DNA from 3 places in the Mesorhizobium sp. M1399 genome. Region 3 is predicted to be linked to each of the others. Evidence: predicted binding sites of a transcription regulator. Region 3 holds the regulator's gene; each other region holds the start of a gene.

Region 1 (10,636 bases), on a different contig from region 3:
GCGCCAGAGACCAGAACCGAAACCGACACGTTCGGTCCCATCGAGGTCGCCGCCGACCGTTACTGGGGCGCGCAGGCGCAGCGTTCACTTGCCAATTTCAAGATCGGCTGGGAGAAACAGCCGGCGTCGATCGTGCGGGCGCTGGGCATCGTCAAGCGGGCCGCCGCCGAAGCCAATATGGAGCTGAAGCGACTCGATCCGGCGATCGGCAAGGCCATCATCGAAGCCTCCCAGGAGGTCATCGACGGCAAGCTCAACGAGCATTTCCCGCTGGTCGTCTGGCAGACCGGCTCGGGCACCCAGTCCAACATGAACGCCAATGAGGTGATCTCCAACCGGGCGATCGAGCTTTTGGGCGGCATCATGGGCTCGAAGAAGCCGGTGCACCCAAACGACCACGTCAATATGAGCCAGTCGTCGAACGACACCTATCCGACGGCCATGCACATCGCCTGCGCCGAGCGCATCATCCACGACCTGCTGCCGGCGCTGAGACATTTGCATGCGGCACTCGAGGCCAAGACCAGGGCTTTCGCCCACATCGTCAAGATCGGCCGCACCCACACCCAGGACGCGACGCCGCTGACGCTCGGCCAGGAGTTCTCCGGCTATGCGGCGCAGGTCGCCTCGTCGATCAAGCGCATCGAGATGACCCTGCCAGGTCTGCAGGAATTGGCACAGGGCGGCACCGCGGTCGGCACCGGCCTCAACGCGCCGGTCGGTTTTGCCGAAAAGGTGGCGGCACGTATCGCCGCGATCACCGGCATCGATTTCGTCACGGCGCCGAACAAGTTCGAGGCGCTGGCCGCCCATGATTCCATGGTCTTCTCGCACGGCGCCATCAATGCCTGCGCGGCAGCGCTGTTCAAGATCGCCAACGATATCCGCCTGCTTGGCTCCGGCCCGCGTTCGGGCCTCGGCGAATTGTCGCTGCCGGAAAACGAACCGGGCTCTTCGATCATGCCGGGCAAGGTCAATCCGACACAATGCGAGGCGATGACACAGGTTTGCGTGCAGGTGTTCGGCAACAATGCGGCGATCAGCTTCGCCGGCAGCCAAGGCCATTTCGAGCTCAACGTCTACAATCCGCTGATGGCCTATTGTTTCCTGCAATCGGTACAGCTGCTGGCCGACGCTTCGGTGTCGTTTACCGACAATTGCGTCGTCGGCATCGAGGCCCGCGAAGACAACATCAAGGCAGCGCTCGACCGTTCGCTGATGCTGGTGACGGCGCTGGCGCCGACGATCGGCTACGACAACGCCGCCAAGATCGCCAAGGCGGCGCACAAGAACGGCACGACGCTGCGCGAGGAAGCGCTGGCGACCGGGCTGGTCAGCGAAGCCGATTATGAGCGGCTGGTGCGGCCGGAGGACATGACGCACCCGGGGTAAGTTGATCGCGAAAACGTTACCTCGGTGAACAATCCGTAACCAATCTGACGTCTTTGGTGAACAGTCGGCATGCGCTAACTGGACGGCTATCCCAAGTCGTTTGGCCAAACCCTTCTGGAGAGTTACGCATGTCCACCAACACGTCCACCAACACTTCGTTTGCCGGGTCCGGCACCGCCTCCGGCGCCTCGGGCACGATCCTGCTCGGCCGCATCCTGCTTTCGGTCATCTTCCTGCTTTCCGGCTTCGGCAAGCTGACGGCGATTGCCGGTACGGCCGGCTATTTCGGCAGCCTTGGCCTGCCGCTGCCGATGGTGACCGCCATTGTCGTTGGCCTCATCGAACTGCTTGGCGGCCTCGCCATCCTCGTCGGCTTCCAGACCCGGATCGTCGGCTGGGTGATGGCGATCTTCACCGTCGCCACCGCGCTGGTCGCCCACACCGGCTGGGCCGATCAGATGCAGATGATCAATTTCATGAAGAACCTCGGCATTGCCGGCGGCTTCCTCGTGCTCGCCTCCTCGGGTGCCGGCGCGTATTCGATCGACGCCAAGCGCGGCTGAAGCGGCCCAGCATTGCCTAGACAAAAGGGGCGCGGAATTTTCCGTGCCCCTTTTTCGTTGTCGGAATGCGTCGGTCGATCTGCTGGCCGGAACTCTGCTAAGATCGGGCGCTGGGCCAAAACGGCCGCTGATAACGGAGGTGAATCATGCCCCGCAATGCGCTGCTCTTGCTGTCCCGGCTGCTGCTCGCCGCACTGTTCGTGCCGTCCGGCTTCCATGCGCTTGCCGACATCGCCGGCACATCTAGCTATTTCGCCGGCCTCGGACTGCCGCTGCCAACACTCGCTGCCTGGGGCACGGGGCTGTTCGAGCTGATCGCCGGGCTGCTCATCCTCGTCGGCTTCAAGACGCCGATCGTGGCGCTGCTGCTCGCCGCCTTCTGCATCGCGACCGCCTTCATCGGTCATTACGGCCAAGGCGGCGACGATCCGACGCTGACCTTCCTGCATTCACAGATGCTGATGAAGGACATTGCCATAGCAGGTGGTTTTCTGGCGCTGGCAATGGCTGGTGCGGGCGCCTGGTCGGCCGACGGGCGTGGCATCGGCGTCGGTGCCGAAGCGACCTGAAAGACTGGCGTCAGCACAGATCATCAGGCGTTCAGGAAATTGGCCAGAATGATCTCGCGCCAGACGCGGGTCGGCGTCACCCAGGCATCCTGGGCGTTGTACTTGCCTGCATAGATCACGGCGGCGATGTCGGCCTCGGGCATCAGCCAGAGCCGCTGTCCGCCATTGCCGAAACCCCCATACCATGATTTCGGGGCGGCGAATGCTGGCGCCGGCGCGTCGCCGGTGAACCACAACCGGCCATAACCAAGGCCGTCCGGCGTCGAGATTGTGGCTGTTAACGACGCGTTTATCCAGCCTTCCGACGCGATCCTCTCTCCATTCCACAGACCCTTGCGAAGAAGGAGTTGGCCGATCTTCAAAAGATCAGGGGCCGCCAGCCTGAGGCCGGACGCTGCGGAGGCGACGCCGTCACCACCAGCCGACCAGTGAAAGCGCTCGATTCCAAGCGGCGCGAAAAGCGCCTCGCGCGCGAAATCCGGCAGGGATTTGCCGCAGCCTCTTTCAATGATCGCGCCAACCAGCGCGACGCTGCCGCCGGAATAGATCCAGCGGCTCCCAGGGTCGGCGATGATCGGCCGCTCAAGGATGAAGCGATAACGATCGGGCGCGTTCTCCATCGCGATCTCGCTGTTCTGCGGATCGCAATAGGGACGGTTTTCGTCCCACTCCATGCCGAGCGTCATCGTCAGCGCATGGCCGATCGTGATCTTCTCACGCGCGGGATCGGCGGCGAGATCGGCGTATTCGGGAAACAGCGCGAAGAGCGGCGCATCGGGTGGCGGCACCAGTCCCGTGTCGAGGGCAACGCCGTAAAGCAGGCTGACGATGCTCTTCGTTACCGAGCGCAGATCGTGCAGCGTGCCGGCGTCAAAGGCGATCTGCCCGATCGGGCGCCCCCATTCTTCGTCCCTGCCCTCGGCATAGTGCTCCAGGAAGACCTTCTCGGAGCGGGCAGCGAGAACGATGTGCAGGTCGCGCAACAGGCCGGACTCGAGCCCGGCAAGCAGCTTGCGGTGGATCGCTGGATCGAAGCCGAGCGCTTCGGCTGCAGCTACGGACGGAGATGACGATGGGATGGTCATGGAATTTTTCGCTCTGCGTTTACCCCACGTCCCGAAATCCGGCCTTGGACCGCCCGTTCACTTCACAGACATGCTTGGCCCGCCCTCGACCGCCAGCACCAGCCGGCGGTTGGTGACTCTTGCCAGCTGTGCCAGCCGGCCAGCCGGCCGCTCGCCGTAAAGATCGGCCAGCGCTGCCGGCAGCACCAGCGCCAGCACGCCATTGCCGCGGTTTTCCCATTTCAGCCGCGGCATGACGCTCGGCATTGCCGCGGTCAACAGATAGACGACGCGCAACAGCGCCGCCAATACCCGGGCGCGTTCGAGATAGCGCGGTGTCGCCAGCCCGCGGATTTCCGGAGCGGCTTCATTGAATACGCCCTCGTGGCGAAACAGGCTGACAAGCGCCAGGAAGGCGCGGCCGGGATGGTCGACGCCGATGAACGAGGCGTGGGCGATGATGTTGAGCGATTGCTTGCCGCGATATTCGGGATGGGCGCGCCAGCCGATATCGGCAAGCAGGCAGGCGGCGTGGCGGTAGCGCGCCTCATCCCTGGTTTCGTCGATGCCGAAGGCAGCGAAGGCCTTACCGGTCCATTCGACAAGCTCATGCGCGTGGTCGACCGATCGCGAGCGCAGGCGGGCAAGCTCTTCCGCCGCCGAGATCAGCGGATCGGCTTTCTGTTCGGCCTTGTCGAGCAGCGAATAGAGAAAGCCCTCGCGCACGCCCAGCGCCGACACGATGATCTTCGACGGCTGCATCGCCGCCATGATCTCCTGCAGCACGATGGCGCCGTAGGGCAGCAGCGAGCGGCGGTTCTTGGAGACGCCCTCGATGCCCTTGACCTTATCGATCTCGGCTTTGGCGACCTGCCGGAGGAAGCTCGCGGCGCTTTCGATGCCGATCTCGTAATGGTGCATGACGCCGAGCGGGTAGTTGGTCATTTCCATGTGCAGACGGGCGAGGTTTCGCCAGGTGCCGCCGACCGTGTAGAAGGCCCTGCCCTGTCCGCCCTTCAGCAATTTCGCCCGCGCCAGTTGCTCGCGCGTGATCTTTGCCGCCTGGGTCAGCGAGTTCTTCGCCATGTCCTGCAGGCGCAAGCCGCCCAACGGCAGGGTGATGCCGTCACCGATCGCCTCGCCGTCGATATCGATCAGTTCGAGGCTGCCGCCGCCAAGATCGCCGGCGATGCCGTTGGCCGGGTGGAAACCGGAGATGACGCCGAGCGCCGAATAATGGGCTTCCTCGCGGCCGCTCAGCACCTGGATCTCGGTCTTGAGTACATCCTCGGCGCGGTGGATGAAGTCGGGGCCGTTGACCGCCTCACGGGCGGCGGCGGTCGCCAACACATACATGCGCTCGGCGCCGGCCTGGTCGGAGAGCGCGCGGAAACGGCGGAACTCTTCCATCGAGCGCGTCACCGCCTCGGGATCGAGCTTTCCGGTCGAAACGATGCCGCGGCCGAGGCCGGCGAGCATCTTTTCGTTGAACAGCAAGGTCGGCGAGCGCGCCAGCCCTTCATAGATGACAAGACGGATCGAGTTCGACCCGATATCGATGATGGACAGCGGTCGGCGGTCCTGAAGCCGGCCCTGGGACGCTGAAATCATCAGCCCGTCGCTGCGTTCTGTTTCTTGCGGCGCTTGAACTGCGCGATGCGCTTGGGCGCATGCGACTTCAACGCATCGCCCCGTCCGGACAGGCTCGGATTGGTCATGAAATATTCCTGCGCGTTGAACGGTTCCTCGCCCTCCTCCAGCACAACGCGCCGGGAGGTTCCGTCAGCCAATACGTCGAAACTTTGCTGGTTGTCCATGATGTTGCCGAGCATGATCTGGCCGAGCACCTGTTCATGCACAGTTGGATTGGTGATCGGCACCATGGTCTCGACCCGGCGGTCGAGATTGCGCGGCATCAAATCGGCCGAGGAGATGTAGACGATCGCCCCGTCCGAGGGCAGGCCGTGGCCGTTGCCGAAGCAATAGATGCGGCTGTGCTCGAGGAAGCGGCCGACGATCGACTTCACCCTTATGTTCTCCGACAGGCCCGGCACCTGCGGTCTCAGGCAGCAGATGCCGCGCACGACGAGATCGATCTCGACGCCGGCGCGGCTGGCATCGTAGAGCGCATCGATGATGATCGGATCGACCAGCGCATTCATCTTCATCCAGATGCGAGCCGGCCTGCCATCCAGCGCGTGGCCGATCTCGTCCGAAATATGCTTGAGGATGCGGTTGCGCAGCGTGAACGGCGATATGGCCAGCCGCATCTGCTCGGCCGGCTCGGCATAGCCGGTGATGAAATTGAACAATTGCGCGACATCGCGCGCGATCGTCGGATCGGTGGTGAAGAAGGACAGGTCGGTGTAGATGCGCGCGGTGACCGGGTGGTAATTGCCGGTGCCGAGATGCACGTAATTGCGTAGCCTGCCATCCTCGCGCCGCACCACCAGCGACATTTTCGCGTGGGTCTTCAGCTCGAGAAAGCCGAAGACGACCTGGACTCCGGCGCGCTCGAGGTCGCGCGCCCAGCGGATGTTGGCCTCCTCGTCGAAGCGCGCCTTGAGCTCGACCAGCGCCGTCACCGACTTGCCGGCCTCGGCGGCGTCGACCAAAGCCCGCACGATCGGGCTGTCGTTGGAGGTGCGGTAGAGCGTCTGCTTGATCGCCACCACTTCCTGATCGGCCATCGCCTGGCGCAGGAACTGCACCACCACGTCGAAGGATTCGTAGGGGTGGTGGACGATGATGTCCTTCTCGCGGATGGCGGCAAAGCAATCGCCACCATGCTCGCGGATGCGCTCCGGGAAGCGCGGATTGTAGGGCGTGAACTTCAGATCGTCGCGAGCGACGGCGACGATCTCCGAGATCTGGCTAAGCGCCAGCGGCCCGGTAAGCACGCTGATGCGGCTGGCCGAGACGCCAAGCTCGCCGGCGACGAAGTCGCGCAATTCGGACGGCATCAGCCTGTCGAACTCGATCCGGATGACCGAGCCGCGGCGGCGACGCTTCAGCGCCGTCTCGAACAGCCGCACCAGATCTTCGGATTCTTCCTCGACCTCGATATCGCTGTCGCGGATGATGCGGAACGTGCCGGAGCCCTTGACCTCGTAGCCGGGGAACAGCTTGCCGATGTAGAGACTGACCGCCTCTTCGAGCGGAACGAAGCGGACGTGATGCTTGCGATCCGGCAAGCGGATGAAGCGCCTCAGCGCTACCGGCAGGCGCAAAAGCGCGCTCATTTCCTCGCCGTTCTTGCGGTGGCGCAATTGCAGCGCCATCGAGAAACCGAGATTGGGAATGAACGGAAACGGATGCGCTGGGTCGATCGACAGCGGCGTCAGGACCGGAAACACCTGCTCCTGGAAATGGTCCTCGAGCCAGGTCTTCTCGTCCTTGGTCAGCGCATCGCGGGTGATGCTCTCGATGCCTTCCTTGTTGAGCTGCAGCATCAGCGCCGAAAGGCTGTTCTGCTGGTCCTCCTGCAGGCGCTCGACCTCGCGCAACAGCTGTTCGAGCTGCTGCTCGGGGGTGCGCCCGTCCGGGCTCTTCAGCACGATGCCCTCGCGCACCTGGCCGGCAAGACCGGCGACGCGGACCATGAAGAACTCGTCGAGATTGGCCGCCGATATCGACAGGAAGCGAACGCGCTCGAGCAGCGGATGATTGGCGTTCAGCGATTCCTCGAGCACGCGCCGATTGAATTGCAGCCAGGAAAACTCGCGGTTGACGAAGCGGTCAGGATTGCCGCCTTCGCGGCTCGCAGCCTCGATGGTGATGAATTCGTTCTGGACCGGCTTCAGTTCGTTCATAGTTCCTGCTCTTCTCACACCCGTCCGCGGATTACGGTGTTAACCGGCTTAACTTATCCTCTGACAGGCTTTTGCGACAGTTTCATTTCATCGATCTTGCAAAGAGACGGGTTATGATCCAGATGCAATCGACAAGATCAGGAGACGACGATGGCAGGCGGTTCCATTCCCCATTTCCAGAACGATGCGGGCTATCCGGCAATCGACATCGGCGTCAAGGAATTCATGTGCACCGGCGCCAATCCGCCTTTCGACCATCCGCATGTATTTCTCGACATGGGCGACGACAATGAAAAGGTCTGCCCCTACTGCTCGACGCTCTATCGCTATTCGCCGAAGCTGAAGGCATTGGAAACGGTGCCGCCGGGCTGCCTTTATATCGACCAGGCCGCCTGATTCTCCTGCGACAAGCCTGATGCAGGAAACGCAGTCCCGGCAGGTCGTCATCGCCGGGGCGGGCGTTGCCGGGCTGACCGCGGCACTGGCCTTCGCCGAGCGCGGCTATCGGATAAAACTGTTCGAACAGGCGCAGCACCTCGAGGCTGCCGGCGCCGGCATCCAGTTGTCGCCCAACGCGACACGCATTCTTCGACAACTCGGCGTACTCGATCGGCTGCTGCCGACGGCGGTGCGGCCGGAGGCGGTTGTGCTCAAGGATGCCGCCACGCTGGGCGAGCTGGCGCGCGTACCGCTTGGCCCGGCCGCCGAAACGCGCTGGGGGGCACCCTATCTCGTCGCCCACCGCGCCGATCTGCAGTCAGCGCTGATGCAGCGGGTTTCGGAGCAGCCCGGGATCGAACTGGTCGCTGGCGCGCGGGTGACCGACATCGCAGCCGGACCGAAAGCTGTTGCCGTCACTGCATCGGCTGATGGCGAAACGGTCGAGGCTGGCTGTCTGCTGATCGGCGCGGATGGCGTCTGGTCGTCGGTGCGAGAACAACTGGCCCGCAAAGCGGCCGAATTCGGTAGTAGCCGGTTTTCAGGTGAGCTGGCGTGGCGCGCCACCGTCGGTGCCGACAGCCCTGCTGGCCAAGCCTTTGCAGCGATCGGTGCGCCCGATTGCGTTACCGCATTCCTCTATCCCGGCTTCCATATGGTCGCCTATCCGGTCAGCCGTGGCACTGCCTTCAACCTCGCCGCCTTCACCAGGGGCGAGCGCATCGCCGAGGGCTGGTCGGGGCATGCCAACCCCGCCATCCTCGTCAGCGCCATGCGCGGTACCGCGCCGGCGCTGGTCCGTCTGGCGAGCGAGGCGGCGCCGTGGACGGCATGGCCGATCCACACCGTCGAGCAGCGGCGGTGGACGACACCGGAAGGCGTCGCGCTGATCGGCGATGCGGCGCATGCGATGACGCCCTTTGCCGCACAGGGCGCGGCGATGGCGATCGAGGACGCGGCGACGCTTGCCGGCTTCGTTGCCACCTCGCCTGCCGATCTCAGCGGCGCGCTTGCCGCTTGGGAACAGGCGCGGCGGCCGCGCGTCGCCCAGGTCGCCCGCCGCGGCGCGGTCAACCGCCTCGCCTGGCACGCGGCCGGGCCGGTGGCGATGGCCCGCAACCTGTTCCTGGCGATGCGCTCACCCGAAAAGCTCGCCGCCGATCTTGATTGGCTTTATGGCTAGCGGGCGCGCGAGTCTGGGGATCGGCGATAAAAAGCTCGATAGGCCGGCGGGACAGCGCCCCCCTCTGTCCTGCCGGACATCTCCCCCACAAGGAGGGAGATTGGCAGTTTCGGCGCCTTGCTAGGTCCTGCAACGTTAGAGATTGGCGAAAGGAGGGCTCGAAGGATCGCGGCGTTGATCAGCCGGAACCCTCTTCAATTGTGAAGCCGCATCGACAGGCCGAGCGAGGCTGGCAGCGGGTTCCACCAGCCGGTGCGCAGCCCGGCCGTGCGCAGTGCCGCCGCCGTCCAGGTGTTGCAGCCGATCAGCGCGTTGAAATGGCCATTGGCTTCGAAGAAACGATCGAAGCGGGAATAGGCCGCATTCTCGATCGGAATGGCCCCGTTCGGCCCCCGCTGGAAGCTTGCTGCAATGAAATCGAGCAGCGCCGCAAAGCGTTCCTCACTTACGTCGAAGCCGGCGACGTCGGGATGCGGCTCGGCGATTTCGCCTGAAATGTCGACATGCATCACCGAAGCATCGACGGTCAGCGCCTTCATCACCGGCACTGCCTTCAGTTCCGACCAGGTCGGCGTCTCGAGATAGAAGGCGCGGCCTCCCCAGCCGAAGACGATGTAGCGGACCTCCGCCATGTCGGCCGGAATGCCGGCATCGACCAGGAAGTGGAAGCGCCGGCGCACGTCGTCGTCGACCGGGATGGCGATGTCGGTGTGGATCGGGTTTTTCAGCACCAGGATGCGGTGGCTTGCGCCGATCGGATCGGCAGCGGCCGCCGGCCAGAGCGGGCGCGGCAGCAGCGTGCCCAGCGCCACCGCAAGGACTGCTGTAACGACCAGCAGGCCAAGAAAACGGGCAAGCTTCTTCATGGGGAAGGCATAGACCAAGCAATGTTCAAGGTGAAGCCTCTCCGGAAATTGCACAGCTGACTTAGAGCTTGACCCGTATCCTCCCCGGGAGGATATGCTGGAGGCATGTCAGATCACCTCCACGCCTCACATCCTTCCATCGTAAAGCGCCTGAAGCGCGCGCAAGGCCACCTTGCGGCGGTGCTGGCCATGATCGAGGCGCATCGCCCTTGCGTTGATCTGGCGCAGCAGCTTCATGCCGTCGAAAGGGCCATCAGCAGCGCCAAGCGCGAGCTGATCAACGATCACATCGAGCATTGCCTCACGGACAGCGTGGAAACCGGCGGCAACTCGCTGGCGGAACTCAAGCAGCTGGCGAAGTATCTATGAATGCCATCGTAGCCCGCATTCTGGACTGGCTCGGGTTCGGCTCGCACGCCGCACATCATCACGGCGATCACGGTTCGCACGGTCACACCCACGGCGTCATCGATGCGACAATTGCTACCACCGACCGGGGCATCTGGGCAATCAAATGGTCGTTCGTAATCCTGGCCATCACCGCGGCGTTGCAGATGGTCGTGGTTGTGCTGTCGGGGAGCGTGGCATTGCTGGCCGACACGATCCATAACATCGGCGATGCGACAACGGCGATCCCGCTATGGATTGCGTTCGTGCTGGCGCGGCGCAAGCCGTCGCGGACCTTTACCTATGGCTTGGGCCGGGTCGAGGATCTGGCCGGCATCATCATCGTGCTCATCATCCTGTTC
Region 2 (10,636 bases), on a different contig from region 3:
CGTGACCTTGTAGAGTTCGCTGTCGTCGCGATCCATCAGCCGCACCGTCAGCTGCTCTGTAGCGCCATCGATATCGACAAGTCCGAAGAACTGCAGGCCGGCCGACGGCGGCAGGTTCTGACCCTGCTCGGCAGTCGGTGCCTTGATGAACTTCAGCTCCGGGCCGAAGGTCATGTCGAAACCATTCGGTCCGAACGTGCCTGAATGGATCGGACCCGAAACGAATTCCCAGAACGGATTGAAGTCCTGGAACTGCGCCTTGTCCGGATTGTAGTAATGCGCGGCCGTGTAATGCACGTCTGCGGTGAGCCAAACGGTATTGCTGATGCCCGCGTTCTTTATATAGCGAAGAAGGTCGGCAATTTCCAGCTCGCGCCCCTTGGCCGGGCCATTGTCGCCATTGCTGACTGCCTCGGCCCCGACCTTCTTGGTACCGTCATTCCAGACCACGAGGCCGAGCGGCATATCGGCGGCGATGATTTTCCACGTCGCGTTGGAATTTGCCAGCTCACGCTTCAACCACTTGATCTGCTGTTCGCCGAGGATGCGCGATTCAGGCGTCATCGTCTCCTGCATATCCGGACCGTTGGGGCCGCGGTAGGAACGCATGTCGAGGAAGAACACGTCGAGCAGCGGACCATAAGCGATTTTGCGGTAGACGCGGCCCGGCTCCGACGGTTCGTAGCGGATCGTCGTCATCTCGTGGAAGGCGCGCGCCGCACGTGCTGCCAGCACATGGATTGATTTTTCTGTGTAGCGGTCGTCGGCGCTCAGGTCCTTCGAGTCCGACCAGTTGTTAAGCACCTCATGGTCGTCCCACTGATAGAAAGTCGGGCAGATGGCACTGAGCGCAAGAACGTTCTTGTCCATCATGTTGTATTTCCACTGCGCCCGGTATTCGTCCAGCGTCTCGGCAACCTTGCGCTTTTCGTTGATCAGCACTGTGTTTTTCCACTTGCCGCCATTGGGCAGGTCGACTTCGTCCTTCATCGCACCATCGGCATAAATCGTATCGCCCGAATGCAGGAAGAAGTCGGGCGTGTGCTTGGCGATCGTGGCGTAGGTCTTCATGCCGGTCTCGTCTATGCCCCAGCCTTGGCCGGCGGTGTCGCCCGACCAGGCAAAGCGGATGTCACGCTTCGAGGCAGGTGCCGTGCGGAAGCGGCCGACGATCGGCTCGGAAACGGCGTTGATGTCGGCAAGATCGGCCGCGACCATGCGGTAGAAAATATCCTGGTCGGAGGCGAGATCGGTGAGCAGCCGCTTCACCGTATAGTCGCTGGCCGGCGAGGTATCGAGCGGCGCCAGGCGGACGGCATTGGCGAAACTTTCCGTCGACGACACTTCGAACATGACGCGCGACGGCCGGTCCGTGCGCGTCCAGACCATGCCGCTGGTCGCGTCGACGTCGCCGGACTGGATGCCATGGGTGAAGGCCGGGCGCTGATTGGCGCGCGAGTAATAGGGAAGGGCGAGACCCGAGGCGCCGACCAGGCCAACGGCGCTGGCCGACGTGACGAAAGCGCGCCGCGTCATTGAAATCTTGTTCATGGCTGTCTCCTGGATGGCGTTGAACGTCGCCGCCAAGCTCCAGCTTCAATGTTTCAGGCACATTTCGAAACGATGAAGGTTTTCTGACATCAACAAGCGGGAAGGCTGGACCGCTCGGCGGCGAAGCTGCTGATCTCCCCCCTTGCGGGTCCCTTGCGGGGGGAGATGGCCGGCAGGCCAGAGGGGGGCGCTGTCCCGCCGACGTACAAATCAGAAAGAAATCAGACGGAGCAGCGGAGTTTGGGCAGAACATTGCGTAAAGTCGGAGGCTGGCGAACCTTCGCGCCCCCTCTGCCCTGCCGGGCATCTCCCCCGCGAGGGGGAGATCGGCAATTTGGCCGACGGCATCTCTCCTGCAACGAGAAGCTATGCCGCCTGCGGTTCAGGATCGAACGCCGGGCGGCTGGTGTTGATCAGCAGCGAGATGCAGGCGGCGGCTATTGCCGTCATGCCGGCGATCAGGAAGGCAAGCTCGTAATTGCCCTGCAACTCACGCATAGTGCCACCGAAAAAGGCCGCTGTCGCTGCGCCGACTTGATGGCCGGCGACGATCCAGCCGAAGACGATCGGCCCGCTGCGGTCGCCGAACGCCTCGTTGGAAAGCCGCAGCGTCGGCGGCACTGTGGCGATCCAGTCCAGTCCGTAAAATACGGCGAAGATGATCAGGCTGGTCGCCGAGAAGCCGGAATAGGGCAGATAGATCAGCGACAGGCCGCGAATGCCGTAATAGATGCCGAGCAGCTTGCGCGGGTCGAAACGGTCGGTGAGCCAGCCCGACAGCGTCGTGCCAATAAGATCGAAGATACCCATCATCGAGAGCAGGCCCGCGGCCTGCACTTCGCCGATGCCCATATCGCCGCAAAAGGCGATCAGGTGCGTGCCGACCAACCCGTTGGTGGTGAAGCCGCAAACGAAGAAGGTGGCGAACAGGTACCAGAACACACGCGTACCGGCGGCGCGGCGCAACGTGCTCAGCGTATGCGCGAGGAAATTGCCTTGCGCGGCCGGCGGCGCGGGCGGCACATCGTCGAGCTCGGCGCCATAGCGGACCATGCCGATCGCGGCCGGACGCTCCGGTACCAGCATATAAACCAGCGGCACCAAGGCGGCGGTGGCCACGGCAATGGCAATGGCGACCGGCTTCCAGCCGCCGGACTGGGCGAGCGAGGCGAGCAGCGGCAGGAAGACCAGCAGCCCGGTGGCGCTGGACGCCGACATCAGTCCCATCACAAGGCCGCGATTGGTCTTGAACCAGCGGTTGACGATGGTCGCGCCGAGCACGGTGGCGACAGCGCCCGAACTGATGCCGGAAAACACGCCCCAGGTGAGGAGCAGATGCCACGGCTTGGTCATTAGCAGGCTGAGCGCGGTCGATCCCGACATCAAAAGCAGCGCGGCAAGCAAGGTGCGGCGCAGCCCGATCCGCTCCATCAGCGCCGCGGCAAACGGCCCGGTCAGGCCATAGAGGAAGATGCCGGTGGCCGCCGCCAGCGAGACGACGTCGCGCCGCCAGCCGAAACTATTCTCCAGCGGCAGCATCATGACTGCCGGCGCCGAACGCAGGCCCGCGGCGATCAGCAGGCAGAGGAAGATGACGGCGACCACGACGAAAGCGTAGCGCTGGCCAAACGGGCGGGATTGAGCTATCATGTTACTGACCGGTACGTTTCAGATGCGCGGAACATACGTACCGACCGGTAACATTGTCAACCAGGCATCGGCAAACCAGACATGAAAAGCATTGAACCAACGATCAAGGAGAATGGCGCACCGCTGCCTCGCGCCGCCGAACGGATCCTCCAGGTGGCGCGCGACCTGTTCTACCGGCAAGGCATCAGGGCGATCGGTGTCGACGAGATCGTACGGCGTGCCGGCGTCACCAAGCCAAGCCTCTACCGCAGCTTTCCGTCCAAGGATGAGTTGGCTGCATCCTATCTTCGGCACTATGACCTCGAATTCTGGGAGCGCTTCGACGAGGCGGTGAATGCCCATCCCGGCGATCCGCGCGCGCAGATCGTCGCCTTCCTGACGCGTGTCGGCAAGCGCACGCAAAGGCCCGACTATCGCGGCTGTGGCATGACCAATGCCGCGGTCGAATATCCCGAACACGGCCATCCGGCCCGCGTCGTGAGCGAGGCCAACAAGCAGGAATTGCGCCGGCGCTTGCGCACCATGGCGGCGGCGATGGGTGCCGGCGACGCCGACACGCTGGGTGACGGGCTGCTGCTCCTGATCGAGGGCGCCTATATCAGCGGTCAGTTGTTCGGTGCCGGCGGACCGGCGCAGTCGGTGGCCCGCAACGCCGACCTTCTGATCGAAGCAAGCTTGAGGAAATAGCGTTCCGTTTACCAGGTCACTGTGAGCAGCCTGACTTCGTCTAGGCTGCTGCTGAATTTGACGGTACGCTGCGGCAGCCCGAACGGAGTTGTCCGCCATGCGCGCTCTTTTGATCCCGCTTGCCCTCGCCGGTTTCTGCCAGGCGGCCCGGGCTGGCGACATATCCAGCGTCTATACCGATCTCGTCTGGGAGAAGGACTGCGTGACTTATGCCCAGGCGGAGGAAGGCGACGGCGACTGGGCCGACCTGGCCTGTTCGGGCTATGGCGGCTACCCGGTGATGGTTTCCTACGACGATGCGCGGGAATCGCTGTTCTACGGGTTTCCACCTGGCGACATGACCACGGTCTGGGAAAGCTTTTCCGGCCTCAACTCGGCTGGACCCAAAGTCGAGTGGCGTATCGAAACCAAGGGCGATATGGCCGTTCCTTTCGCAGTCATCCATCGTCGCTCGATCAGCGATAGCGAGGGCGAGAACAAGTCGACGGAAGTGCTGATCGTCGCCAAGGTTGCCCAGCCTGGCGCCTACGAAGGCTGCACGATCGCTCTTGTGCTCGCCACTGGCAATCCCGCCGCCAACGATCAGGCGCGCAAGCTTGCCGACGAGAAGGCACGCACCTTCGCCTGCGGCAAGGACAAGCGTGTGGTGATCGGCAACACGCCCGATTTCGGCCGCGTCGACAACTGACGATTTGCGCCCGTTAATTACTTGCGCTTGGCCCGCTCGATTGCCTCGACGATCATCTTCTTGGCATAGGCGGCATCGTACCAGCCCTCGATCTTGACCCATTTGCCGGGTTCGAGATCCTTGTAGTGCTCGAAAAAGTGCTGCACCTGCTGGCGGGTGATATCAGGCAGCTGCGTGTATTCGTGAACGTCCTCATAGCGCAAGGTCAGCTTGGGCGAAGGTACTGCGATGACCTTCTCGTCCTGGCCGGCATTGTCCTCCATCACCAGCACGCCGATCGGCCGCACATTGATGACGCAGCCCGGCACCAGCGCGCGTGTGTTGCAGACCAGCACGTCGATCGGGTCGCCGTCGCCCGACAGCGTGTGCGGTACGAAACCGTAATTGCCGGGATAGCGCATCGACGTGTGCAGGAAGCGGTCGACGAACAGCGTGCCGGCCTCCTTGTCCATCTCGTACTTGATCGGCTCACCGCCGATCGGCACCTCGATAATGACGTTGACGTCCTCGGGCGGGTTCTTTCCGCTGGCAATCGCTTCGATACGCATCGCTTTATCCCTCTCTCGATTGAAGATCGATAGCGGGCGACGGCGAATGGTGCAATGCGGCGAATGGTACTGGGGGATCGTCCGAACCGAAACCGGTCGGATCATGCGCTGGCCGTCATTCCCAGACGAAAGCGACCTTCTTCAGCGCCTTCTGCTCGAATATCTCGACGCCCTCGGCCACATCGCGACCGCCGGCGCCGGCATAGAAGGCAAGTGCGTTCTGATTGTCTTCCAGCGCCCACACCACCATGCCCTTCAAGCCATGGTCGGCCAGCCGTGCCCGTGCCGCCGAGAACAGCCGGCTGCCGAGCCCGATGCCTTGATATTCCGGCCGCAGGTAAAGCTCGTAGATCTCGCCCTGCTGCCTGAGTTCGCGGGCACGGTTCTTGCCGATCGTCGCGTAGCCGGCAATTTTGCCGCCGATTTCGACGACCAGGACGGTGGCGGCGCGGCGAATGGCATTCGCCCACCAGTCGGCACCGCGGCGGTTGATCATCGATGTCAGAGTGCGGTGTGGGATGATGCCCGAATAGGCGCCGCGCCAGGCCTCGAGATGCACGTCGGCAATGGCGGCTGCATCGCGCGGCTCGGCTTTCCTGATGTCGATGCTCAGCGTATTCATGATTGGTTAACCATAAACCCGCGGCGCCCGATTGCAAGAGTCCGGTCAGCCACTGCGATGCTTTCGCACAGCCGAACGGTGCGTCCTTGAGACGCTGCAAAACCGCCTTTAGCGAGATCAAATCTCGACCAGATGGTCGTCCAGTTCGTTGCTGTCGCCGGTCGACACCGGAAAATGCTCGGCCAGTACCGCACCGACCGCTTCGACCGCCCTGACGAAGCCGTCGGCAAGCCGATCGTCGCCGGCATGCGCCGTAAGGTCGCGGACGACACCGTCCCAGACATGCTGGCCGACACGAGAATCGATGCCGCTGTCGGCGACCACTTCAGCATAGCGCTCGGCGATCGAGACGAACACCAGCACGCCGGTGCGCGCCGCGGTGCGGTGGACGTTGCGGGCGAGGAACTGCTTCATCGCATTGGCGTGGGCGGCCTGGTAGCGCAGCCGCCTCGGCACCAAATGGATGCGCAATGCGGGCAATGCCCACAACAGGATGAGCACACTGGCAAGCGCCAGAAGCTCGGCTATGACGAAATGCGGCAAGCGGATCGACAGCCACCAGGCTTCCAGCCCGTAACCGACGGCGAGGCTGACGACGAGCATGCCGAGCATCGCCATGAAGGCGGCCGGGAAGAAATAGCCGTCGCTTGCATGCGCCACGACGCAGTAGATCTCGCCGTCGGTCTTTGATTCGGCAGCGCGGATCGCATCGGCGATGCGCTCATGATCCTCGGGGCTGATCGGTCGTGTTGCCATGATTGATGTCTCACCAGCTTCCTGAAGAACCGCCGCCGCCGGACGAACCGCCGCCGCCGGAAAACCCGCCGCCGGAACTTCCTGACGACCAACCACTGCCTGAACTTCCCGACGACCAGCCACTGCCGGACGAGGTCCCCGACGTCCAGGCACCGCCACCGGAGGGTGACGAACCTGGCCCGCGGCCGTAGCGGAACGTCATGCCCAGCCACTTGTACACGCCCGGCGACAGTTTCGTGCCGAAGATCGGCGGCAGGAACGCCATTGCCAAGCCGCCGAAGAACATCGTCGCCCACAGGATGATGAACAGCATGAAGATGGGATCGACAGGATTGTCATTCGCCGGATTGCGCTTGCCGCGCGCCTCCAGCTCTTCGGGATTGCCTTCCAGCACCATGATCATGTCGTCGACGGCCTTGCTGATGCCGCCTGAGAAATCGCCGGCACGGAAGGCCGGCACCATATCGTTTTCGATGATCAACTTGGTGTGCAGGTCGGTCAGCGTGCCTTCAAGCCCATAGCCGACCTCGATGCGCATCTTGCGGTCGTTCGGCGCCACCAGAAGCAGGACGCCGTTGTTCTCCTTCGCCTGGCCGAGTTTCCAGGCGCGAAACAACCGGTTGGCGTAAGGCTCGATCTCCTCGCCGTCGAGGCTGGGAATGGTCGCGACGACGATCTGGTCGGACCCCTTGGTCTCGAAATCGGCAAGCTTCTGCGTCAGCGCCACCTTGGTCGCGGCATCGATGATGCCGGCATTGTCGACGACCCGTCCGGTCAGCGCCGGCAATTCGGCGGCGAAGGCCGCGAAGCCGAACAGCAGCACCGCTATGGCCAACAGCGCGGTGCCGGTCATTTTGATGAAACGGCCGGATTCCACCGGGCTGACGGCGTGTCTTGTCATCTCGTCACCAGCTTCCCGAGGAGCCGCCGCCGCCGGACGAACCGCCGCCGCCGGAAAACCCGCCACCGCTTGAACCCGACGACCATCCCCCGCCGGAACCTCCCGACCAGCCGCCGGACGACCGCCGGCTCGGCTCGAAGGTCATGCCCAGCCAGCGATAGCGGCCGGGACCGATCTTCTGGCCGAAGATCGGCGGCAGGATGGAGGCTGCGAGGCCGCCGAAAAAGATGATTGCCCAGATGGCTATGAAGATGGTGAAGAACAGATCGTCGCTGTTGAACGGCGGCTGCTGGTTGCGTTCGCCGCGCGCTTCCAGCTCTTCGGGATTGCCTTCCAGCACCATGATCATGTCGTCGAGGGCCTTGCTGATGCCGCCGGAGAAATCGCCGGCACGGAAGGCCGGCACCATGTCATTTTCGATGATCAACTTGGTGTGCAGGTCAGTCAGCGTGCCTTCAAGCCCATAGCCGACCTCGATGCGCATCTTGCGGTCGTTCGGCGCCACCAGCAAAAGCACGCCGTTGTTCTCCTTCGCCTGGCCGAGTTTCCAGGCGCGAAACAACCGGTTGGCGTAAGGCTCGATCTCCTCGCCGTCGAGGCTGGGAATGGTCGCAACGACGATCTGGTCCGAACCCTTGGTCTCGAAATCGGCAAGCTTCTGCGTCAGCGCCGCCTTGGTCGCGGCATCGATGATGCCGGCATTGTCGACGACCCGTCCGGTCAGCGCCGGCAATTCGGCCGCGAGAACGGTGAGAGGGAGGAGGAGAAAGCTTAGAACGAAGCCAAAAAAAATCCGGCCGGCATTTCTTCCCACCCCCCTCTGTGGGGAGATGGCCGGCAGGACAGAGGGGGGTGGGACGGAGTACAAGGCCAACGGGAACAGACCCGCTAAGCGCCGTTCACCCGCCCTGCTGCGTGCCGAAATCGACCTTCGGCGGCTGCATCTTGTCCTCCTCGATGGTGAAATTCGCAAACGGCTGGTTGCCGCGGAACCACAAGGTCGCCCAGATCACCGACGGGAAGGTCCTCAGCGTCAGATTGTACTCTCTCACCGCCTGGATATAGTCGCGGCGGGCGACCGTGATGCGGTTCTCGGTGCCTTCGAGTTGTGCTTGCAGCGCCAGAAAGTTCTGGTTGGCCTTGAGATCGGGATAGTTCTCCACCACCGCCAGCAGGCGCGACAGCGCGCTGGTCAGGCCGGCCTGGCTGTCCTGGAATTTCTTGAAGGCTTCCGGATTGTTCAGCGTTTCCGGCGTCACGGTCACCTGCGTCGCCTTGGCGCGCGCTTCGACCACGGCATCGAGCGTGTCCTTCTCGTGCGCGGCATAGCCCTTGACCGTGTTGACCAGATTGGGGATGAGATCGGCGCGGCGCTGGTATTGATTCAACACCTCGCTCCATGCGGCCTTGGCGTTTTCCTCAGCCGTCGGGATGGTGTTGTAGCCGCAGCCGGCAAGCAGCGGCAGCATGACGGCCATCACCAGGAACGCAGCTAAATTACGGAAGATTGGCGGTAAAGCAAGGCGCTGGACAAGCATGATAAGGTCCCCTCGATAGCATTGGCACGCGAAGCATTAGCACAATCCTTGCGCAAGAAAATGACTTCGGCCGAGAAGCGTTACTGGTTTCTACCATTCGCCGTCAGGCCCTGTGACAGACGAGGCGAACGGGTTAAGCTCGGGATGAAACGGGATATCACCATGGCGAAACGCCACGACAGCGACGCGGAATCGCGCCGCATCATCGAACGGGTGGCGCGCGAGACCGACCCGGGCGGCACCTCGTTCCTCGCACGAACCGCCAGAGGCGCGCGCGACCACGTCACAGCGGCCGATGCCGACCGATCGGACCCGATCGAATATTGGGGCACCCGTATTGGTCGGGCGGCAGGCTTGCTTATTGCCATCGGCCTGTTGATCTGGCTCGTGCTTTTCATCACCAGGGGCGGTTAGGACAAAGATCAATGAGCGCCGAAAAAGCCGACGCGCCGCGCGCGGTCATCGTCGTCTCCAGCCATGTCGCACGTGGCTCGGTCGGCAACCGTGCCGCCGTGTTTGCGCTGGAGACGCTGGGGTTTCCGGTTTGGGCGGTGCCGACCGTCATTCTGCCCTGGCATCCGGGGCACGGCCGGGCCACCCGCATCGTGCCGCCGCTGGACCAGTTCAAGGCGCTGATGACCGACCTCGAGCGCGCGCCGTGGCTGGGCGAGGTCGGCGCCGTGCTGTCCGGCTATCTCGGCGAGGCTGGCCAGGCCGAAGCCGTCGCTTCGCTGGTCGGCGCCGTCAAGGCGAAGACGCCGGACGCCCTCTATATCTGCGACCCGGTGATGGGCGATTCGGGCGGCCTCTACGTACCTGAGCCGACCGCAATCGCCATGCGCGACCGGCTGATGCCGATCGCCGATATCGCCACGCCCAACCGCTACGAGCTGGAATGGATGGCCGGAGCGCCGCTGCCCGACCTGAAATCGGCAATGGCTGCTGCCCTGCAAGCCGGCCCACCGGCCATGCTGGTCACTTCGGCACCGGCGATGATGGCCGGCGGCATCGGCAATTTGCTGCTCAACGGCAGAGAGGCGCTGCTTGCCGAACACCGGCTAATCGACAAGCCTCCGAATGGGCTCGGCGACCTGACGGCGGCCGTCTACCTGGCGCGCATCCTGTCCGGCCAAACGGCCGCCAAGGCGCTGCAATCGACCACGGCAGCGGTCTACGAGATCCTGGCGCGCACCGCCAAGCGCGGCGGCGACGAATTGCAGCTCGAGACCGATGCCCAGAGCCTGTCGCACCCGATGGCGATGGTGCAGCTTCGCCATCTCCTGCATCCGGGACGGGATCGCCGGGCGTGACGCAGGCCGAAGACGCCGTGCCCCAGGATGATGCGCCCAAGGGTGCTGCGCTCGACCATGTTGTGCCTGGGGATGTTGTGCCCGAGGATGTTGCGCGTAGGGATGTTGTGCTTGTCGGCGTCGACGGTTGCAAGACCGGCTGGATAGCCGTCCGCCGCGATTCCGGTGCCGCACCGTCGACAGCCGTTTTCCCAAGCTTCGCGGCGTTGCTCGACCAGCTACCCGTCAATGCAATCGTAGCGGTCGATATGCCGATCGGCCTGCCCGATTTCTCGCAAAGAGGCGGTCGCGGTCCGGAGGCGCTGGTGCGGCCATTTCTTGGCGCCCGGCAATCCAGTGTCTTTGCCATCCCCTCCCGCGCCGCGCTCTATGCGGAGATCGAAGC
Region 3 (10,636 bases):
CGCGACCACGGATGTACTGGCGCGGATGGAAAGCAAAGGTCGGCTGCTCGCCGGCCTTTTGCTTGTTGCAGCCCTGCCGAAGTTGCGGCCGACGGCGCTTCACGACGCCTGCATGGCTGATGAAGCGCGTTGCTGGCACCTTGTCATCGCCGATGTCGGCCCTACCATCGAAGTTAGTCACGTCCTCGAGGGCGGTTCAAGGACAGAGGCCCTGTCATGAAAAGCATTGCTGGAATGGTGGTGATTGCAGGCGCCATGCTGGCGGGCACAGCCGGTCAATCGAATGCAGCAACGCTCAACTCCATGCCCGAGGTCGGGGCTGCCATCCAGGCGTGCTGGACCCCGCCAGCGAATGCCGGGAACTCCACCGTCACCCTGAGCTTCAGCTTCAGGCGCAATGGCACGCTGATCGGCCGGCCCAAGCCGACTGCCATCCGCGTGGCCGGCGACGAGAAGGCGCGGCAAGCTTTTGTCGATGCGGCGATTGCGGCCGTGGACCACTGCCTGCCGTTGAGCCTTTCACCGGCGCTGGCTGAAGGCATCCCGGGCAAGGTGTTCACTCTGCAATTCAACTCGCCCAAACAAAAACAGCCTGCAACGCGGGTGCAGGCTTCGCCTTGATCTTTTCCGACAACCGGATTCTACTTTTCGGGATCTAGCGCATGTCGAGCAAAAGTGTGCAGCGGTTTTGCGACAACGACATGCATAAAACAAGAACCTAAGCGCGTCGCATGAGGCCCGGTCGACCGCGATGCGCTTTAGTGGCGGCTTCGTCTGGCCTCGACATGTCGCGCCAGTTCCGGCATTTCGAAGACATAGTCGCTCCAGGCCGATTCCGGAATCTGGCCGGCGAGATAGCACTCCAGCAAAAGCCTCTGCTCGTGGTCGAGCGGCCTCGGTGTGCGTTCATGGTCCAGCCCAAGTGAATGGAACAGATTCCTGGTCAGGCCCGCGACAGTGAAATGAATCGACATTTGCGGTCTCCTCCTTTGGCCGCTCAACGCCGAACTTGGGGCTAAGGTTTCAGCAACGGCCGGCCGGTAACGCCGGATTGATCGCGGTGCGGAACCGGCCGGGTGCTTCAAACTTCGCCGTGGCGCGAGTTCGCCGGCGTTGCTGCCGGTTCGTCTCAATCTTGAAATAAAAATGTAATATTGAATTTACGCCAGTGGATATAATACACTAGAACTAAAGTCTCTGGTGGCGGGGCGGTCTACTTCAATTAGGTAAAACTGATTTAGCCAGTACTTATCCATAGTCGACAAAGAAATCCTGTTCTCGGCGCAACAAGGACAATGGTCGCTCCAATGACACGCTTCTGGCTTCTCACGATTCTGATGCTGGTGTCGGCAATAGCCGTTGCGCTCGGCACGTCCTCCTCCTATGCGGATAGCTGCGGCGCGATCAGGAGCCAATTGCTTTCGGCGGGGCGTGGCGCCGGGACCAGCCCCGAGCTTGCCCAACTACGCCGGCAACTCGCCGCGATTCAAAGGCTGGAGAGACAGCGCCGATGCACGGCGAAAACGGCCGGGTTCTTCTTCAACCCCTGCGCCGACCTCGTAAGCAGCAAGGCGGAGGTGCAACGGCAGATCGCCAGACTGTCGAATTCGGGCAGGGACACCTCCGGCCTGAAGGCCAGGTTCGTCGCGCTGGGCTGCGCCGCCCCCGCTGCCAAGAAGCAGCAGGCGCAGCAAGACCAGCCGCCGGCGCAGCAGCGCACAGCACCCAAAACCCAGTCCGCAGGCGCAACAATGGGTGGCAATCGGATGCTGTTTTGCGTTCGCTTGTCGGACGGATATTTCTTCCCCGCGCCAAAATCGCAGTTCGCCAAGAACGACGATCTGAAGGAAACGGTCGATCAGTGCCGCTATATCTGCGACGATGCCGGCGTCGAACTCTATACGCTGAGCGATGCCACCCGCGAGACCGAAGAGATGATCGCGCTCGAGACGCAAAAGCCCTATGTGGAGCTTGCGACCGCCTTCAGGTACCGCGACGACGCGAACTTCAAGGCCTGCGACGTCAAGCGCTATTACCAGCGCGTCGCCGAACTCAGGGCACGAACCGTGACACCGGCCAACATGAGCAACGCCATCATTCCGTTGCCGACGGCAAAGCCGGATTTTGGCAGCGTCGCGGAAATTCCTGAATCCGGGATCGAAACCGCCGGTACCGCTCTCGCAGGGGCAAAAACGCCGGTTGCCGAGGTGCCAGGGGCTGCCCAGCATCAGTCGGTCGAAAGAGCGATCGGCGCGCGGCCGGTGAGAGTGGTCGGGCCGGCCTTTTTCCCGGCGGACTGACCAGGGCAGGCGATGTCCCGAGACGGCGAACGGCTGGCCGGATAGCCGCTTCAAGGCCTACAGCCGCACGTATCGACCGACGGCCGGTTGGTTATTCGCAGACCATGCGGGCCCGTTTGCCGGGCAGGCTGACATTCCTGCAGGTGAGCGGCTTCGCCGGCTCCGATGACAGCATGGGCGGGTTGGCGACGACCTTCCTTCGTGGCGCTGCAACGGAAGCTGCGCTCCTGCGCACCGCCGGCCTTTTCGGCGTTTGAGGCGCCACAGGAAAGACATCGGTCTCCAGCTGCGACTGTTCGGCTTGCGCCTGCGGAGAAGGCCGGTCCCAGAAACGGCGAACATCGAGCGGCTTGGGAATGATCACGGTGCCGTCATAGCTGCGCGCGCAGCCGGTTCCCAGAAGCAGCGCCAGGCACAGGAAGACAGGCAGAATCCGTCGAAACATCAGCAACACCCCTGCAAGCTTATAACGCTGCTTCGGCCCAACCGACAACCGGCGGAATAGTGCAGAGGGAGTAGGTAAGGTGAAGTAGAAATCGCCGCACTTCCAGTCGAAGGCCCCGCTCGAAAGATCGATCGCCGGGTCGGGCGCGGATGGAGGTCCAGCGCGAGGCGAATTAAAACCTTGCGATTCGTCACCGCTTCCAGCGTAAGGCCATGGTGCGATCGCACCATACCCAATGGCGCGCTCAGTCGCGACAATGGGATATTCGAAGTTCCGCTCCTCCAGTTACGGGCGGGAGCAGCGACCGCCGGCAAGAAACAGGGTCAGATTTACCCCAACGGACCTGTTTCGGCGATGGCGCGGCCATGACACGTTCTGGCTGCATGCAACGCGCTCCCGTCCGGCTTTTTTCTTCTCAAGGTCAGTGGCTGCTATCGTCGAGCGGACAAAGCCGGCCGGAATTCACGCAAGCTGCTGATTCCAGCGGCAAACCGCGGCCCATGCCGACAAAGCCCGCGGCCGTTCCTTCTTAACCCGGCTGGACGACGTTACCGGAGCGACATGAAACTGTCATGCGACTGTAATAATCGGGGGCTATTGGCCTCAGCGGGCGCCGGAGGAATGGCGCCGAGAGACCATATTCCGAACAGGAGCAGGCCACATGAGACATTTCATCCGCTCGGCGGCCGTTGCGATTGCAATGGCTGCGGCGACGACTACCCTCACCCTGTCCGCCGCGCTCGCCGCGGACATCTCCGGCGCCGGCGCCACCTTCCCCTACCCGATCTATGCGAAGTGGGCCGACACTTACAAGAAAGACACCGGCATTGGGCTTAACTATCAGTCGATCGGTTCCGGCGGCGGCATCAAGCAGATCAAAGCCAAGACCGTTACCTTCGGCGCTTCTGATGCGCCGCTGAAAGGCGAAGAGCTTGAATCGTCCGGATTGGCTCAGTTCCCGATGGTGATGGGCGGCATCGTTCCCGTCGTCAACCTCGAAGGCATCAAGCCGGGCGAGTTGGTTCTCGACGGCCCGACGCTGGCCGACATCTTCCTCGGCAAGATCACGAGCTGGGATGACGAGGCGATCAAGAAGCTCAATCCCGACGTCAAGCTGCCTTCGCAGGCGATCGCGGTCGTTCACCGTTCCGATGGGTCGGGCACGACGTTCAACTTCACATACTACCTCGGCGACGTCAGCGCGGACTGGAAAGAAAAGGTCGGCGTCGACAAGGCCGTGGAATGGCCCGTGGGCATCGGCGCCAAGGGCAATGAGGGCGTTGCCAACAACGTCTCCCAGACCGGCGGCGCGATCGGCTATGTCGAATACGCCTATGCCAAGCAGAACAAGCTCACCCACACCGATATGATCAACAAGGACGGCAAGAAGGTCGAACCCACCGCGGCGGCATTCTCGGCGGCAGCGGCCAATGCCGACTGGAGCTCGCAGCCGGGCTATGGCGTCATCCTCGCCAACGAGCCGGGCGCCGAGTCCTGGCCAATGACGGCGGCGACGTGGATCCTCCTGTACAAGAAGCCGGACGACGCGGCGACCACCGGCGAAGCGCTCAAATTCTTCGCCTGGGCATACGACAAGGGCGACGAGATGGCCGGCGAGCTGGACTACGTTCCGATGCCCGACAAGGTGGTCGAGAGCGTCAAGGCCATGTGGGCCAAGGAAGTCGTCGGCAGCGACGGCAAGCCGCTCTACTCGGCTATGTAATCTCCTCCAGGGAGGGCGTCGACGGCGCCCTCCCTGTTGCCTTCAATCGCGAGGACCCAATGACCATCGCTTCCGATGCCATGCTATCATCTGCAGCCCGGGCCAGGGAAGCTACGGTGCGGCGCTTCGCGCTCACAGACGCCATATTCCGCGGACTCACCCGCGCTTCCGCAATTCTTGTGCTGGTCATCCTCGGTGGTGTCGCAATCTCGCTGTTTGCCGGCTCATGGCAGGCCCTGTCGTCCTTCGGGTTCTCTTTCCTGACGACTGAAAGCTGGAATCCGGTAACGGAAAAATTTGGCGCGCTGGCGCCGATCTACGGCACGCTGGTCACGGCGGCCATCGCCATCCTGATCGCGGTTCCGATCGGCATCGGCATTGCCGTGTTTCTCACCGAACTCTGCCCGCGCCCGCTCAGGCGCCCGATCGGCATAGCGGTCGAGCTGTTGGCCGGCATTCCCTCGATCATCTACGGCATCTGGGGCCTGTTCGTGTTCGCGCCGTTCCTGCAGACGACGATACAGCCCTTCATCATCAACATCTTCCACGGCGTGCCGGGACTATCCAGCCTTTTCGCCGGCCCTCCTTACGGCATCGGCCTTCTGACCTCGGCGCTGATCCTCGCCATCATGGTGCTGCCCTTCATCACCTCGATCACCAAGGACGTCTTCGATACGGTGCCGGCGGTGCTGAAGGAATCGGCCTACGGCATCGGTTGCACGACCTGGGAAGTGACCCGGCGCGTGGTCATTCCCTATACCCGCATCGGTATCATGGGCGGCGTCATGCTTGGCCTCGGCCGCGCGCTCGGCGAAACCATGGCGGTGACCTTCGTCATCGGCAACGCCCACCGCATCAGCGCCTCCCTGTTCGCGCCGGGCACGACCATCTCGGCGACCATCGCCAATGAATTCACCGAGGCCGACGGCGATCTCTACACCTCTTCCCTGGTTTCGCTCGGCCTGATCCTGTTCGTCATCACTTTCCTGATCCTTGCCGCCGCCCGCTATATGCTGATGCGGATCGACGCCCGTACGGGAGCCTGACCGATGTCGACATCCTCATCGCTCCACAGCCGCCGCAAAGCCAGAAATTCGGTGATGATGGCGCTTTGCGTCGTCGCCGCCGGCATCGGGCTTGCCTGGCTGGCGCTCATTCTCGGTGCACTGGTCTATAAGGGCACAGCCGGGCTTTCGTTCGCGGTCTTCACCGAGATGACGCCACCGCCAGGCGAGGCCGGCGGCCTGCTCAATGCAATCGCGGGCAGCCTGCTGATGACGATCATCGCCGTTGTCGTCGGCACGCCGATCGGCGTGCTGGCGGGAACCTACATGGCCGAATATGGGCGTTTCTCGCGCATCACCACCGTCGTGCGCTTCATCAACGACATCCTGTTGTCGGCGCCGTCGATCATCATCGGCTTGTTCGTCTATGAGTTGATGGTGCGGCCAATGGGGCATTTCTCGGCCATAGCCGGCGCCGTTGCGCTTGCCATCCTGGTCATTCCGGTGGTCGTGCGCACCACTGAAGACATGCTCAACCTGGTGCCGAACGCGTTGCGTGAAGCCGGCGCCGCGATCGGCGCGCCGCGCTGGGTGGTGATCCGTTCGGTCGCCTACCGCGCCGCATTGTCCGGCATCGTCACCGGCATATTGCTGGCGATAGCACGCATTTCCGGCGAGACGGCGCCGCTGCTCTTCACCGCGCTCAACAACCAGTTCTGGAGCAGCAATATCAACGCGCCGATGGCCAGCCTGCCGGTGACCATCTTCCAGTTCGCTCTCAGCCCTTACGAGGAATGGCAGCAACTGGCGTGGAGCGGCGCACTCATAATCACCCTGACGGTTCTGGGCTTGAGCATCCTCGCCCGCAGCCTTACCGGACGCAGAGAGGACAGATGACACAGATGTTGTCCGCGGACATGACGATGACCGAGACGGTCGCCGAGAAGACGAAGATCGAGGTCAAGAACCTCAACTTCTACTACGGCCAGAGCAAGGCGTTGAAGGACATCACCTTGTCGCTGCCCGAGCGCAGCGTCACTGCCTTCATCGGCCCTTCGGGCTGCGGGAAATCGACGCTGCTGCGTGTGTTCAACCGCATCTACGAACTCTACCCGAAGCAGACAGCCGAGGGCCAGGTGCTGCTCGACGGCAAGAACATTCTCGACCGCTCGCAGGACCTCAATCTCCTGAGGACCAAGATCGGCATGGTGTTCCAGAAGCCGACGCCGTTCCCGATGTCGATCTACGAGAACATCGCCTTCGGCGTCAGGCTTTATGAGAATCTGGGCAAGTCCGAAATGGACGGCCGCGTCGAACAAGCGTTGAAGCGGGCCGCGCTGTGGGGCGAGGTCAAGGACAAGCTCAACGCCAGCGGCTTGAGCCTGTCAGGCGGCCAGCAGCAGCGGCTTTGTATTGCCCGCACCGTGGCGGTGAAGCCGGAAGTCATTCTGCTCGACGAGCCGGCTTCGGCACTCGACCCGCTGTCGACCGCCAAGATCGAGGAACTGATCGACGAATTGCAAGCCGACTACACGATCGTCATCGTCACCCACAACATGCAGCAGGCGGCGCGCGTATCGCGCCAGACCGCCTTCATGTATCTGGGTGAACTGGTAGAGTTCGACCGGACCGAGAAGATCTTCACGTCGCCCCGCGAGAAGCGCACGCAGGATTACATCACCGGCCGCTTCGGCTGAGCCGTTCCGATCACGCATATGAGGACAGGACCATGGGCGAACACACAGTCGCTTCTTTCGACGAGGATCTCGAGCAGATCAGCAAGCTGATCCGCGACATGGCCGACCTCGCCGGTTCGATGGTCGGCGGGGCGACCAAGGCCCTGTTGAATTCTGACAACGTGCTGGCGCAACGCGTCGTTTCCGACGATGCCATCATGGATGCGCGTCAACGCGAACTGGACGACCGCGCCATCACCCTGATCGCCAAGCGCCAGCCGATGGCCCACGATCTGCGCCATGTCGTCGGGGCGATCCGCATGGCCGGCGATCTCGAACGCATCGGCGACCTTGCCAAGAATATCGCCAAGCGTGTGAGTGCGGTCGGCCTTAGCGTCACACCGCGCGACCTATCGCATTCCATCGATGCGATGGCGCAGCTGGTGCTCATCCAGGTGCAGGGCGTCATCGAGGAGTATGCTGCAGGCGATGCGGCCGCGTTGGCCAAGCTACGCGCCGCCGACGAGCGCATCGACGTCAAATATACGTCGGTGTTCCGCGAACTGTTGACCTACATGATGGAAGACCCGCGCAACATCACCGCTTGCACGCATCTGCTGTTCTGCGCCAAGAATCTGGAGCGGATCGGCGACCATGTCACCAACATCGCCGAAAATGCGTATTATGTGCTGACCGGCGAGCAATTGCCGGTCAATCGTCCGAAGCAAGACGAAACGACAATGTCCGCACCGGCGACATGATGGGGGTGCCCAGCCGATGATCGCACCACGCATAATGGTGGTGGAGGACGAGGAGCCGTTGGGTGTGCTGCTCCGCTACAATCTCGAATCCGAAGGCTACCAGGTCGAGGTGGTGACACGCGGCGACGAAGCCGAGATCCGTTTGCAGGAGAATGTGCCCGATCTTCTGGTGCTCGACTGGATGATACCAGCGGTTTCCGGCATCGAGCTCTGCCGCCGGTTGCGGGTGCGCCCCGAAACCGAACGGCTGCCGATCATCATGCTGACCGCGCGCGGCGAGGAGAGCGACCGGGTACGCGGTCTTTCGACCGGCGCCGACGACTATCTGGTCAAACCGTTTTCGACACCGGAATTCATGGCCAGGGTCAAGGCGCTGCTGCGCCGCGCCAAGCCGGAAGTGCTGTCCAGCGTGCTGAAGGTCGGCGACATCGTGCTCGATCGCGAATCGCACAGGGTGTATCGCAAGAAGACCGAGATCCGGCTCGGGCCGACCGAATTCCGGTTGCTCGAATTCATGATGCGGCATCCGGGCCGCGTCTTCTCGCGCAGCCAGTTACTCGATAATGTCTGGGGCGAGACGATCTATATCGACGAACGCACCGTCGACGTGCATGTCGGGCGGCTGCGCAAAGCCGTCAACAACGGCCGCATGCCTGATGTCATCCGCACCATCCGCGGTGCCGGCTACGCGATCAGGGAAGATTGACCCGCCCAGTCAGGCTACGTTCTTTCTGACGCCGGGCCTCATTTGCGCGCCCGGCGCGAAAATCTGCTGGTCGACGAAGCTTAACGCCCGCATTGCACAGCCTTCGCGGATCAGCGGCAATTCGTTCGGCTCGGTATCGAAGGAGATCGAGCCCGAATGCTGGCCGCCGGCGGTCTGGGCGATGGCCTTCCGCAAGGCCGGCTCGATCAGATCAAAGGCGGCGGCACTGGCGCCGACCATTGCGACCGGTGCCGGATCGATCAGCGCGAACAGCGAGCCGAGACCGAAACCCAGCGCTTCGCCGGCCTTGCGGTAGGCTTCGCGTTCCGGCCCGTCCTTCTCGCGCGCCCGAACCGCCAGCGCGCGCATGTCGGCGTCGCTGACGTCGGCGACCGGTTGGCTGTCTTCGCTCATCTGCGTGGCGTTGCGCCAGATGGCGTAATTGCCGGCATAGGCCTCGATGCAGCCGCGCCGCCCGCAACGGCAGAGCGCGCCGCCCGGACGATGGATCATGTGGCCAAACTCGCCGCCCGAGGAATGCGTGCCGGTGAACAGCTCGCCCTTCAACACCAGCCCCATGCCGATGCCGTGCGAAAGCAGGATGGCGATGAAGTCGTCGCGATAGCGATCCGGATCGCGCCAGCGCAAAGCCACCGCCATCATATTGCAGTCGTTCTCCACCGTGGCCGGGATGCCGAATTCATCTTCCAGCATGTCGGCAAAGGCGATGTCCGTCTGGGGCGTGATCGGCGACCACAGCATGGCGCGTGCAGGGGAGTCGGTAATTCCCTGAATCGCCAGGGCGATGCGGGCGACACTGCGGACGTCAAGATCTGGATCGTCCAGCCGGCGCCGGACGATGGCCATGCATTCGCGGATCAGTTCGTCGCGCGGCATGGTCAGCGTGTCCAGCCGGCGCTGTTCCTCGGCGACCACCTGCCCCGCATAGTCGATGATGGCGGCCGACAGGAAATTCAGCGACAACACCACGGTCAGCACCGCCGCCGCTTCCGGATTGAGGGCGAGGCCGACCTGCGGACGACCGCGTTTCAACGAAACGGGTTCGCTTGCCTTGCTCTCGGCGAGGATGCCTTCCCGTATCAGGTCGGAGGAGATCGCCGATATGGTCGAATGGCTGAGGCCGGTGGTTGCGGCGATCTCCGTACGCGATGGCTGGCCGGCCCGGCGCACGGCCGAGATCACCATCGCCCGGTTGCGCCGGCGCAAATCGTCATGGCGGATTCCGACCGACATCGTTTTGCTTTCCTCCCGGTTTGCCGCGGCCGCTCATGAACCGGAAGCCGTCGGTAATGCCGACAAATAGTGTCGGATGAGGCAAATAGTGTCAGATGCAGGTGGCGCTGTCATCGTTTATTCCGAAGCTCGAAAAAAGTCGCAGCAACATCAAAATCCATCAGAATCGATGTTGACAGCAGCGGGAGATCGGGCCAGTATTTTTTCGAGGCTCGAAAAAATTAGCGCCTCTAAGCTGGCCTTTGGGGCCAATTGGTCACGCCGTACGCGGCGCAGGGAGGATATGATGAAGAAATTCACGACCGCCATTCTGGCGGGTGTCGCCATGACGCTGGCGCTTGCGTCGGTGGCGCAGGCTAAAGACAAGGTCATCGGCGTTTCCTGGTCGAACTTCCAGGAAGAGCGCTGGAAGACCGACGAAGCCGCAATGAAGGCGGCCATCGAGGCTGCCGGCGACAAGTATATCTCCGCCGACGCACAGTCCAATCCGGGCAAGCAGCTCACCGACGTCGAGAGCCTGATCTCGCAGGGCGCCAACGCACTGATCATCCTGGCGCAGGACGCCTCGGCGATAGGGCCGGCCGTGCAAAAGGCGCTGGACGAAGGTATTCCGGTTGTCGGCTACGACCGGCTGATCGAGAACAAGGACGTCTTTTACCTGACCTTCGACAACAAGGAAGTCGGCCGCATGCAGGCCCGCGACGTGTTCAAGGTGAAGCCGGAAGGCAACTATGTCTTCATCAAGGGCTCGGGCGCCGATCCGAATG

The links. Region 3 encodes PhoB, which activates phosphate uptake and scavenging genes when phosphate is short. Its sites were predicted from a motif close to TGTCATNNANCTGTCAT; they were not measured.
Region 1: the regulator PhoB is predicted to act here: its motif matches at 7,474-7,490, upstream of NKH05_RS11305 (RNA degradosome polyphosphate kinase).
Region 2: the regulator PhoB is predicted to act here: its motif matches at 1,624-1,640, upstream of NKH05_RS03615 (alkaline phosphatase D family protein).

What each region holds. Positions count from the first base shown of each region.
Region 1 is NZ_JAMYKZ010000005.1:384,148-394,783, reverse strand. Features, by position in the region: gene fumC (class II fumarate hydratase) at 1-1,392, shown strand, start outside; gene NKH05_RS11325 (DoxX family protein) at 1,521-1,955, shown strand; gene NKH05_RS11320 (DoxX family protein) at 2,102-2,524, shown strand; gene NKH05_RS11315 (serine hydrolase domain-containing protein) at 2,548-3,609, opposite strand; gene ppx (exopolyphosphatase) at 3,667-5,199, opposite strand; gene NKH05_RS11305 (RNA degradosome polyphosphate kinase) at 5,199-7,400, opposite strand; gene NKH05_RS11300 (zinc-finger domain-containing protein) at 7,551-7,796, shown strand; gene NKH05_RS11295 (FAD-dependent monooxygenase) at 7,816-9,021, shown strand; gene NKH05_RS11290 (TIGR02117 family protein) at 9,216-9,887, opposite strand; gene NKH05_RS11285 (metal-sensing transcriptional repressor) at 9,993-10,256, shown strand; gene NKH05_RS11280 (cation diffusion facilitator family transporter) at 10,253-10,636, shown strand, end outside.
Region 2 is NZ_JAMYKZ010000002.1:221,642-232,277, reverse strand. Features, by position in the region: gene NKH05_RS03615 (alkaline phosphatase D family protein) at 1-1,551, opposite strand, end outside; gene NKH05_RS03610 (MFS transporter) at 1,918-3,201, opposite strand; gene NKH05_RS03605 (TetR/AcrR family transcriptional regulator) at 3,283-3,888, shown strand; gene NKH05_RS03600 (hypothetical protein) at 3,986-4,576, shown strand; gene ppa (inorganic diphosphatase) at 4,594-5,124, opposite strand; gene NKH05_RS03590 (GNAT family N-acetyltransferase) at 5,240-5,746, opposite strand; gene NKH05_RS03585 (TPM domain-containing protein) at 5,864-6,502, opposite strand; gene NKH05_RS03580 (TPM domain-containing protein) at 6,513-7,355, opposite strand; gene NKH05_RS03575 (TPM domain-containing protein) at 7,408-8,217, opposite strand; gene NKH05_RS03570 (LemA family protein) at 8,303-8,941, opposite strand; gene NKH05_RS03565 (hypothetical protein) at 9,104-9,355, shown strand; gene pdxY (pyridoxal kinase PdxY) at 9,367-10,251, shown strand; gene NKH05_RS03555 (DUF429 domain-containing protein) at 10,359-10,636, shown strand, end outside.
Region 3 is NZ_JAMYKZ010000025.1:4,408-15,043, forward strand. Features, by position in the region: gene tolA (cell envelope integrity protein TolA) at 217-621, shown strand; gene NKH05_RS29295 (hypothetical protein) at 759-974, opposite strand; gene NKH05_RS29300 (DUF2865 domain-containing protein) at 1,308-2,300, shown strand; gene NKH05_RS29305 (hypothetical protein) at 2,392-2,745, opposite strand; gene pstS (phosphate ABC transporter substrate-binding protein PstS) at 3,407-4,468, shown strand; gene pstC (phosphate ABC transporter permease subunit PstC) at 4,528-5,514, shown strand; gene pstA (phosphate ABC transporter permease PstA) at 5,518-6,369, shown strand; gene pstB (phosphate ABC transporter ATP-binding protein PstB) at 6,366-7,169, shown strand; gene phoU (phosphate signaling complex protein PhoU) at 7,202-7,909, shown strand; gene phoB (phosphate regulon transcriptional regulator PhoB) at 7,926-8,615, shown strand; gene NKH05_RS29340 (ROK family protein) at 8,625-9,869, opposite strand; gene xylF (D-xylose ABC transporter substrate-binding protein) at 10,156-10,636, shown strand, end outside.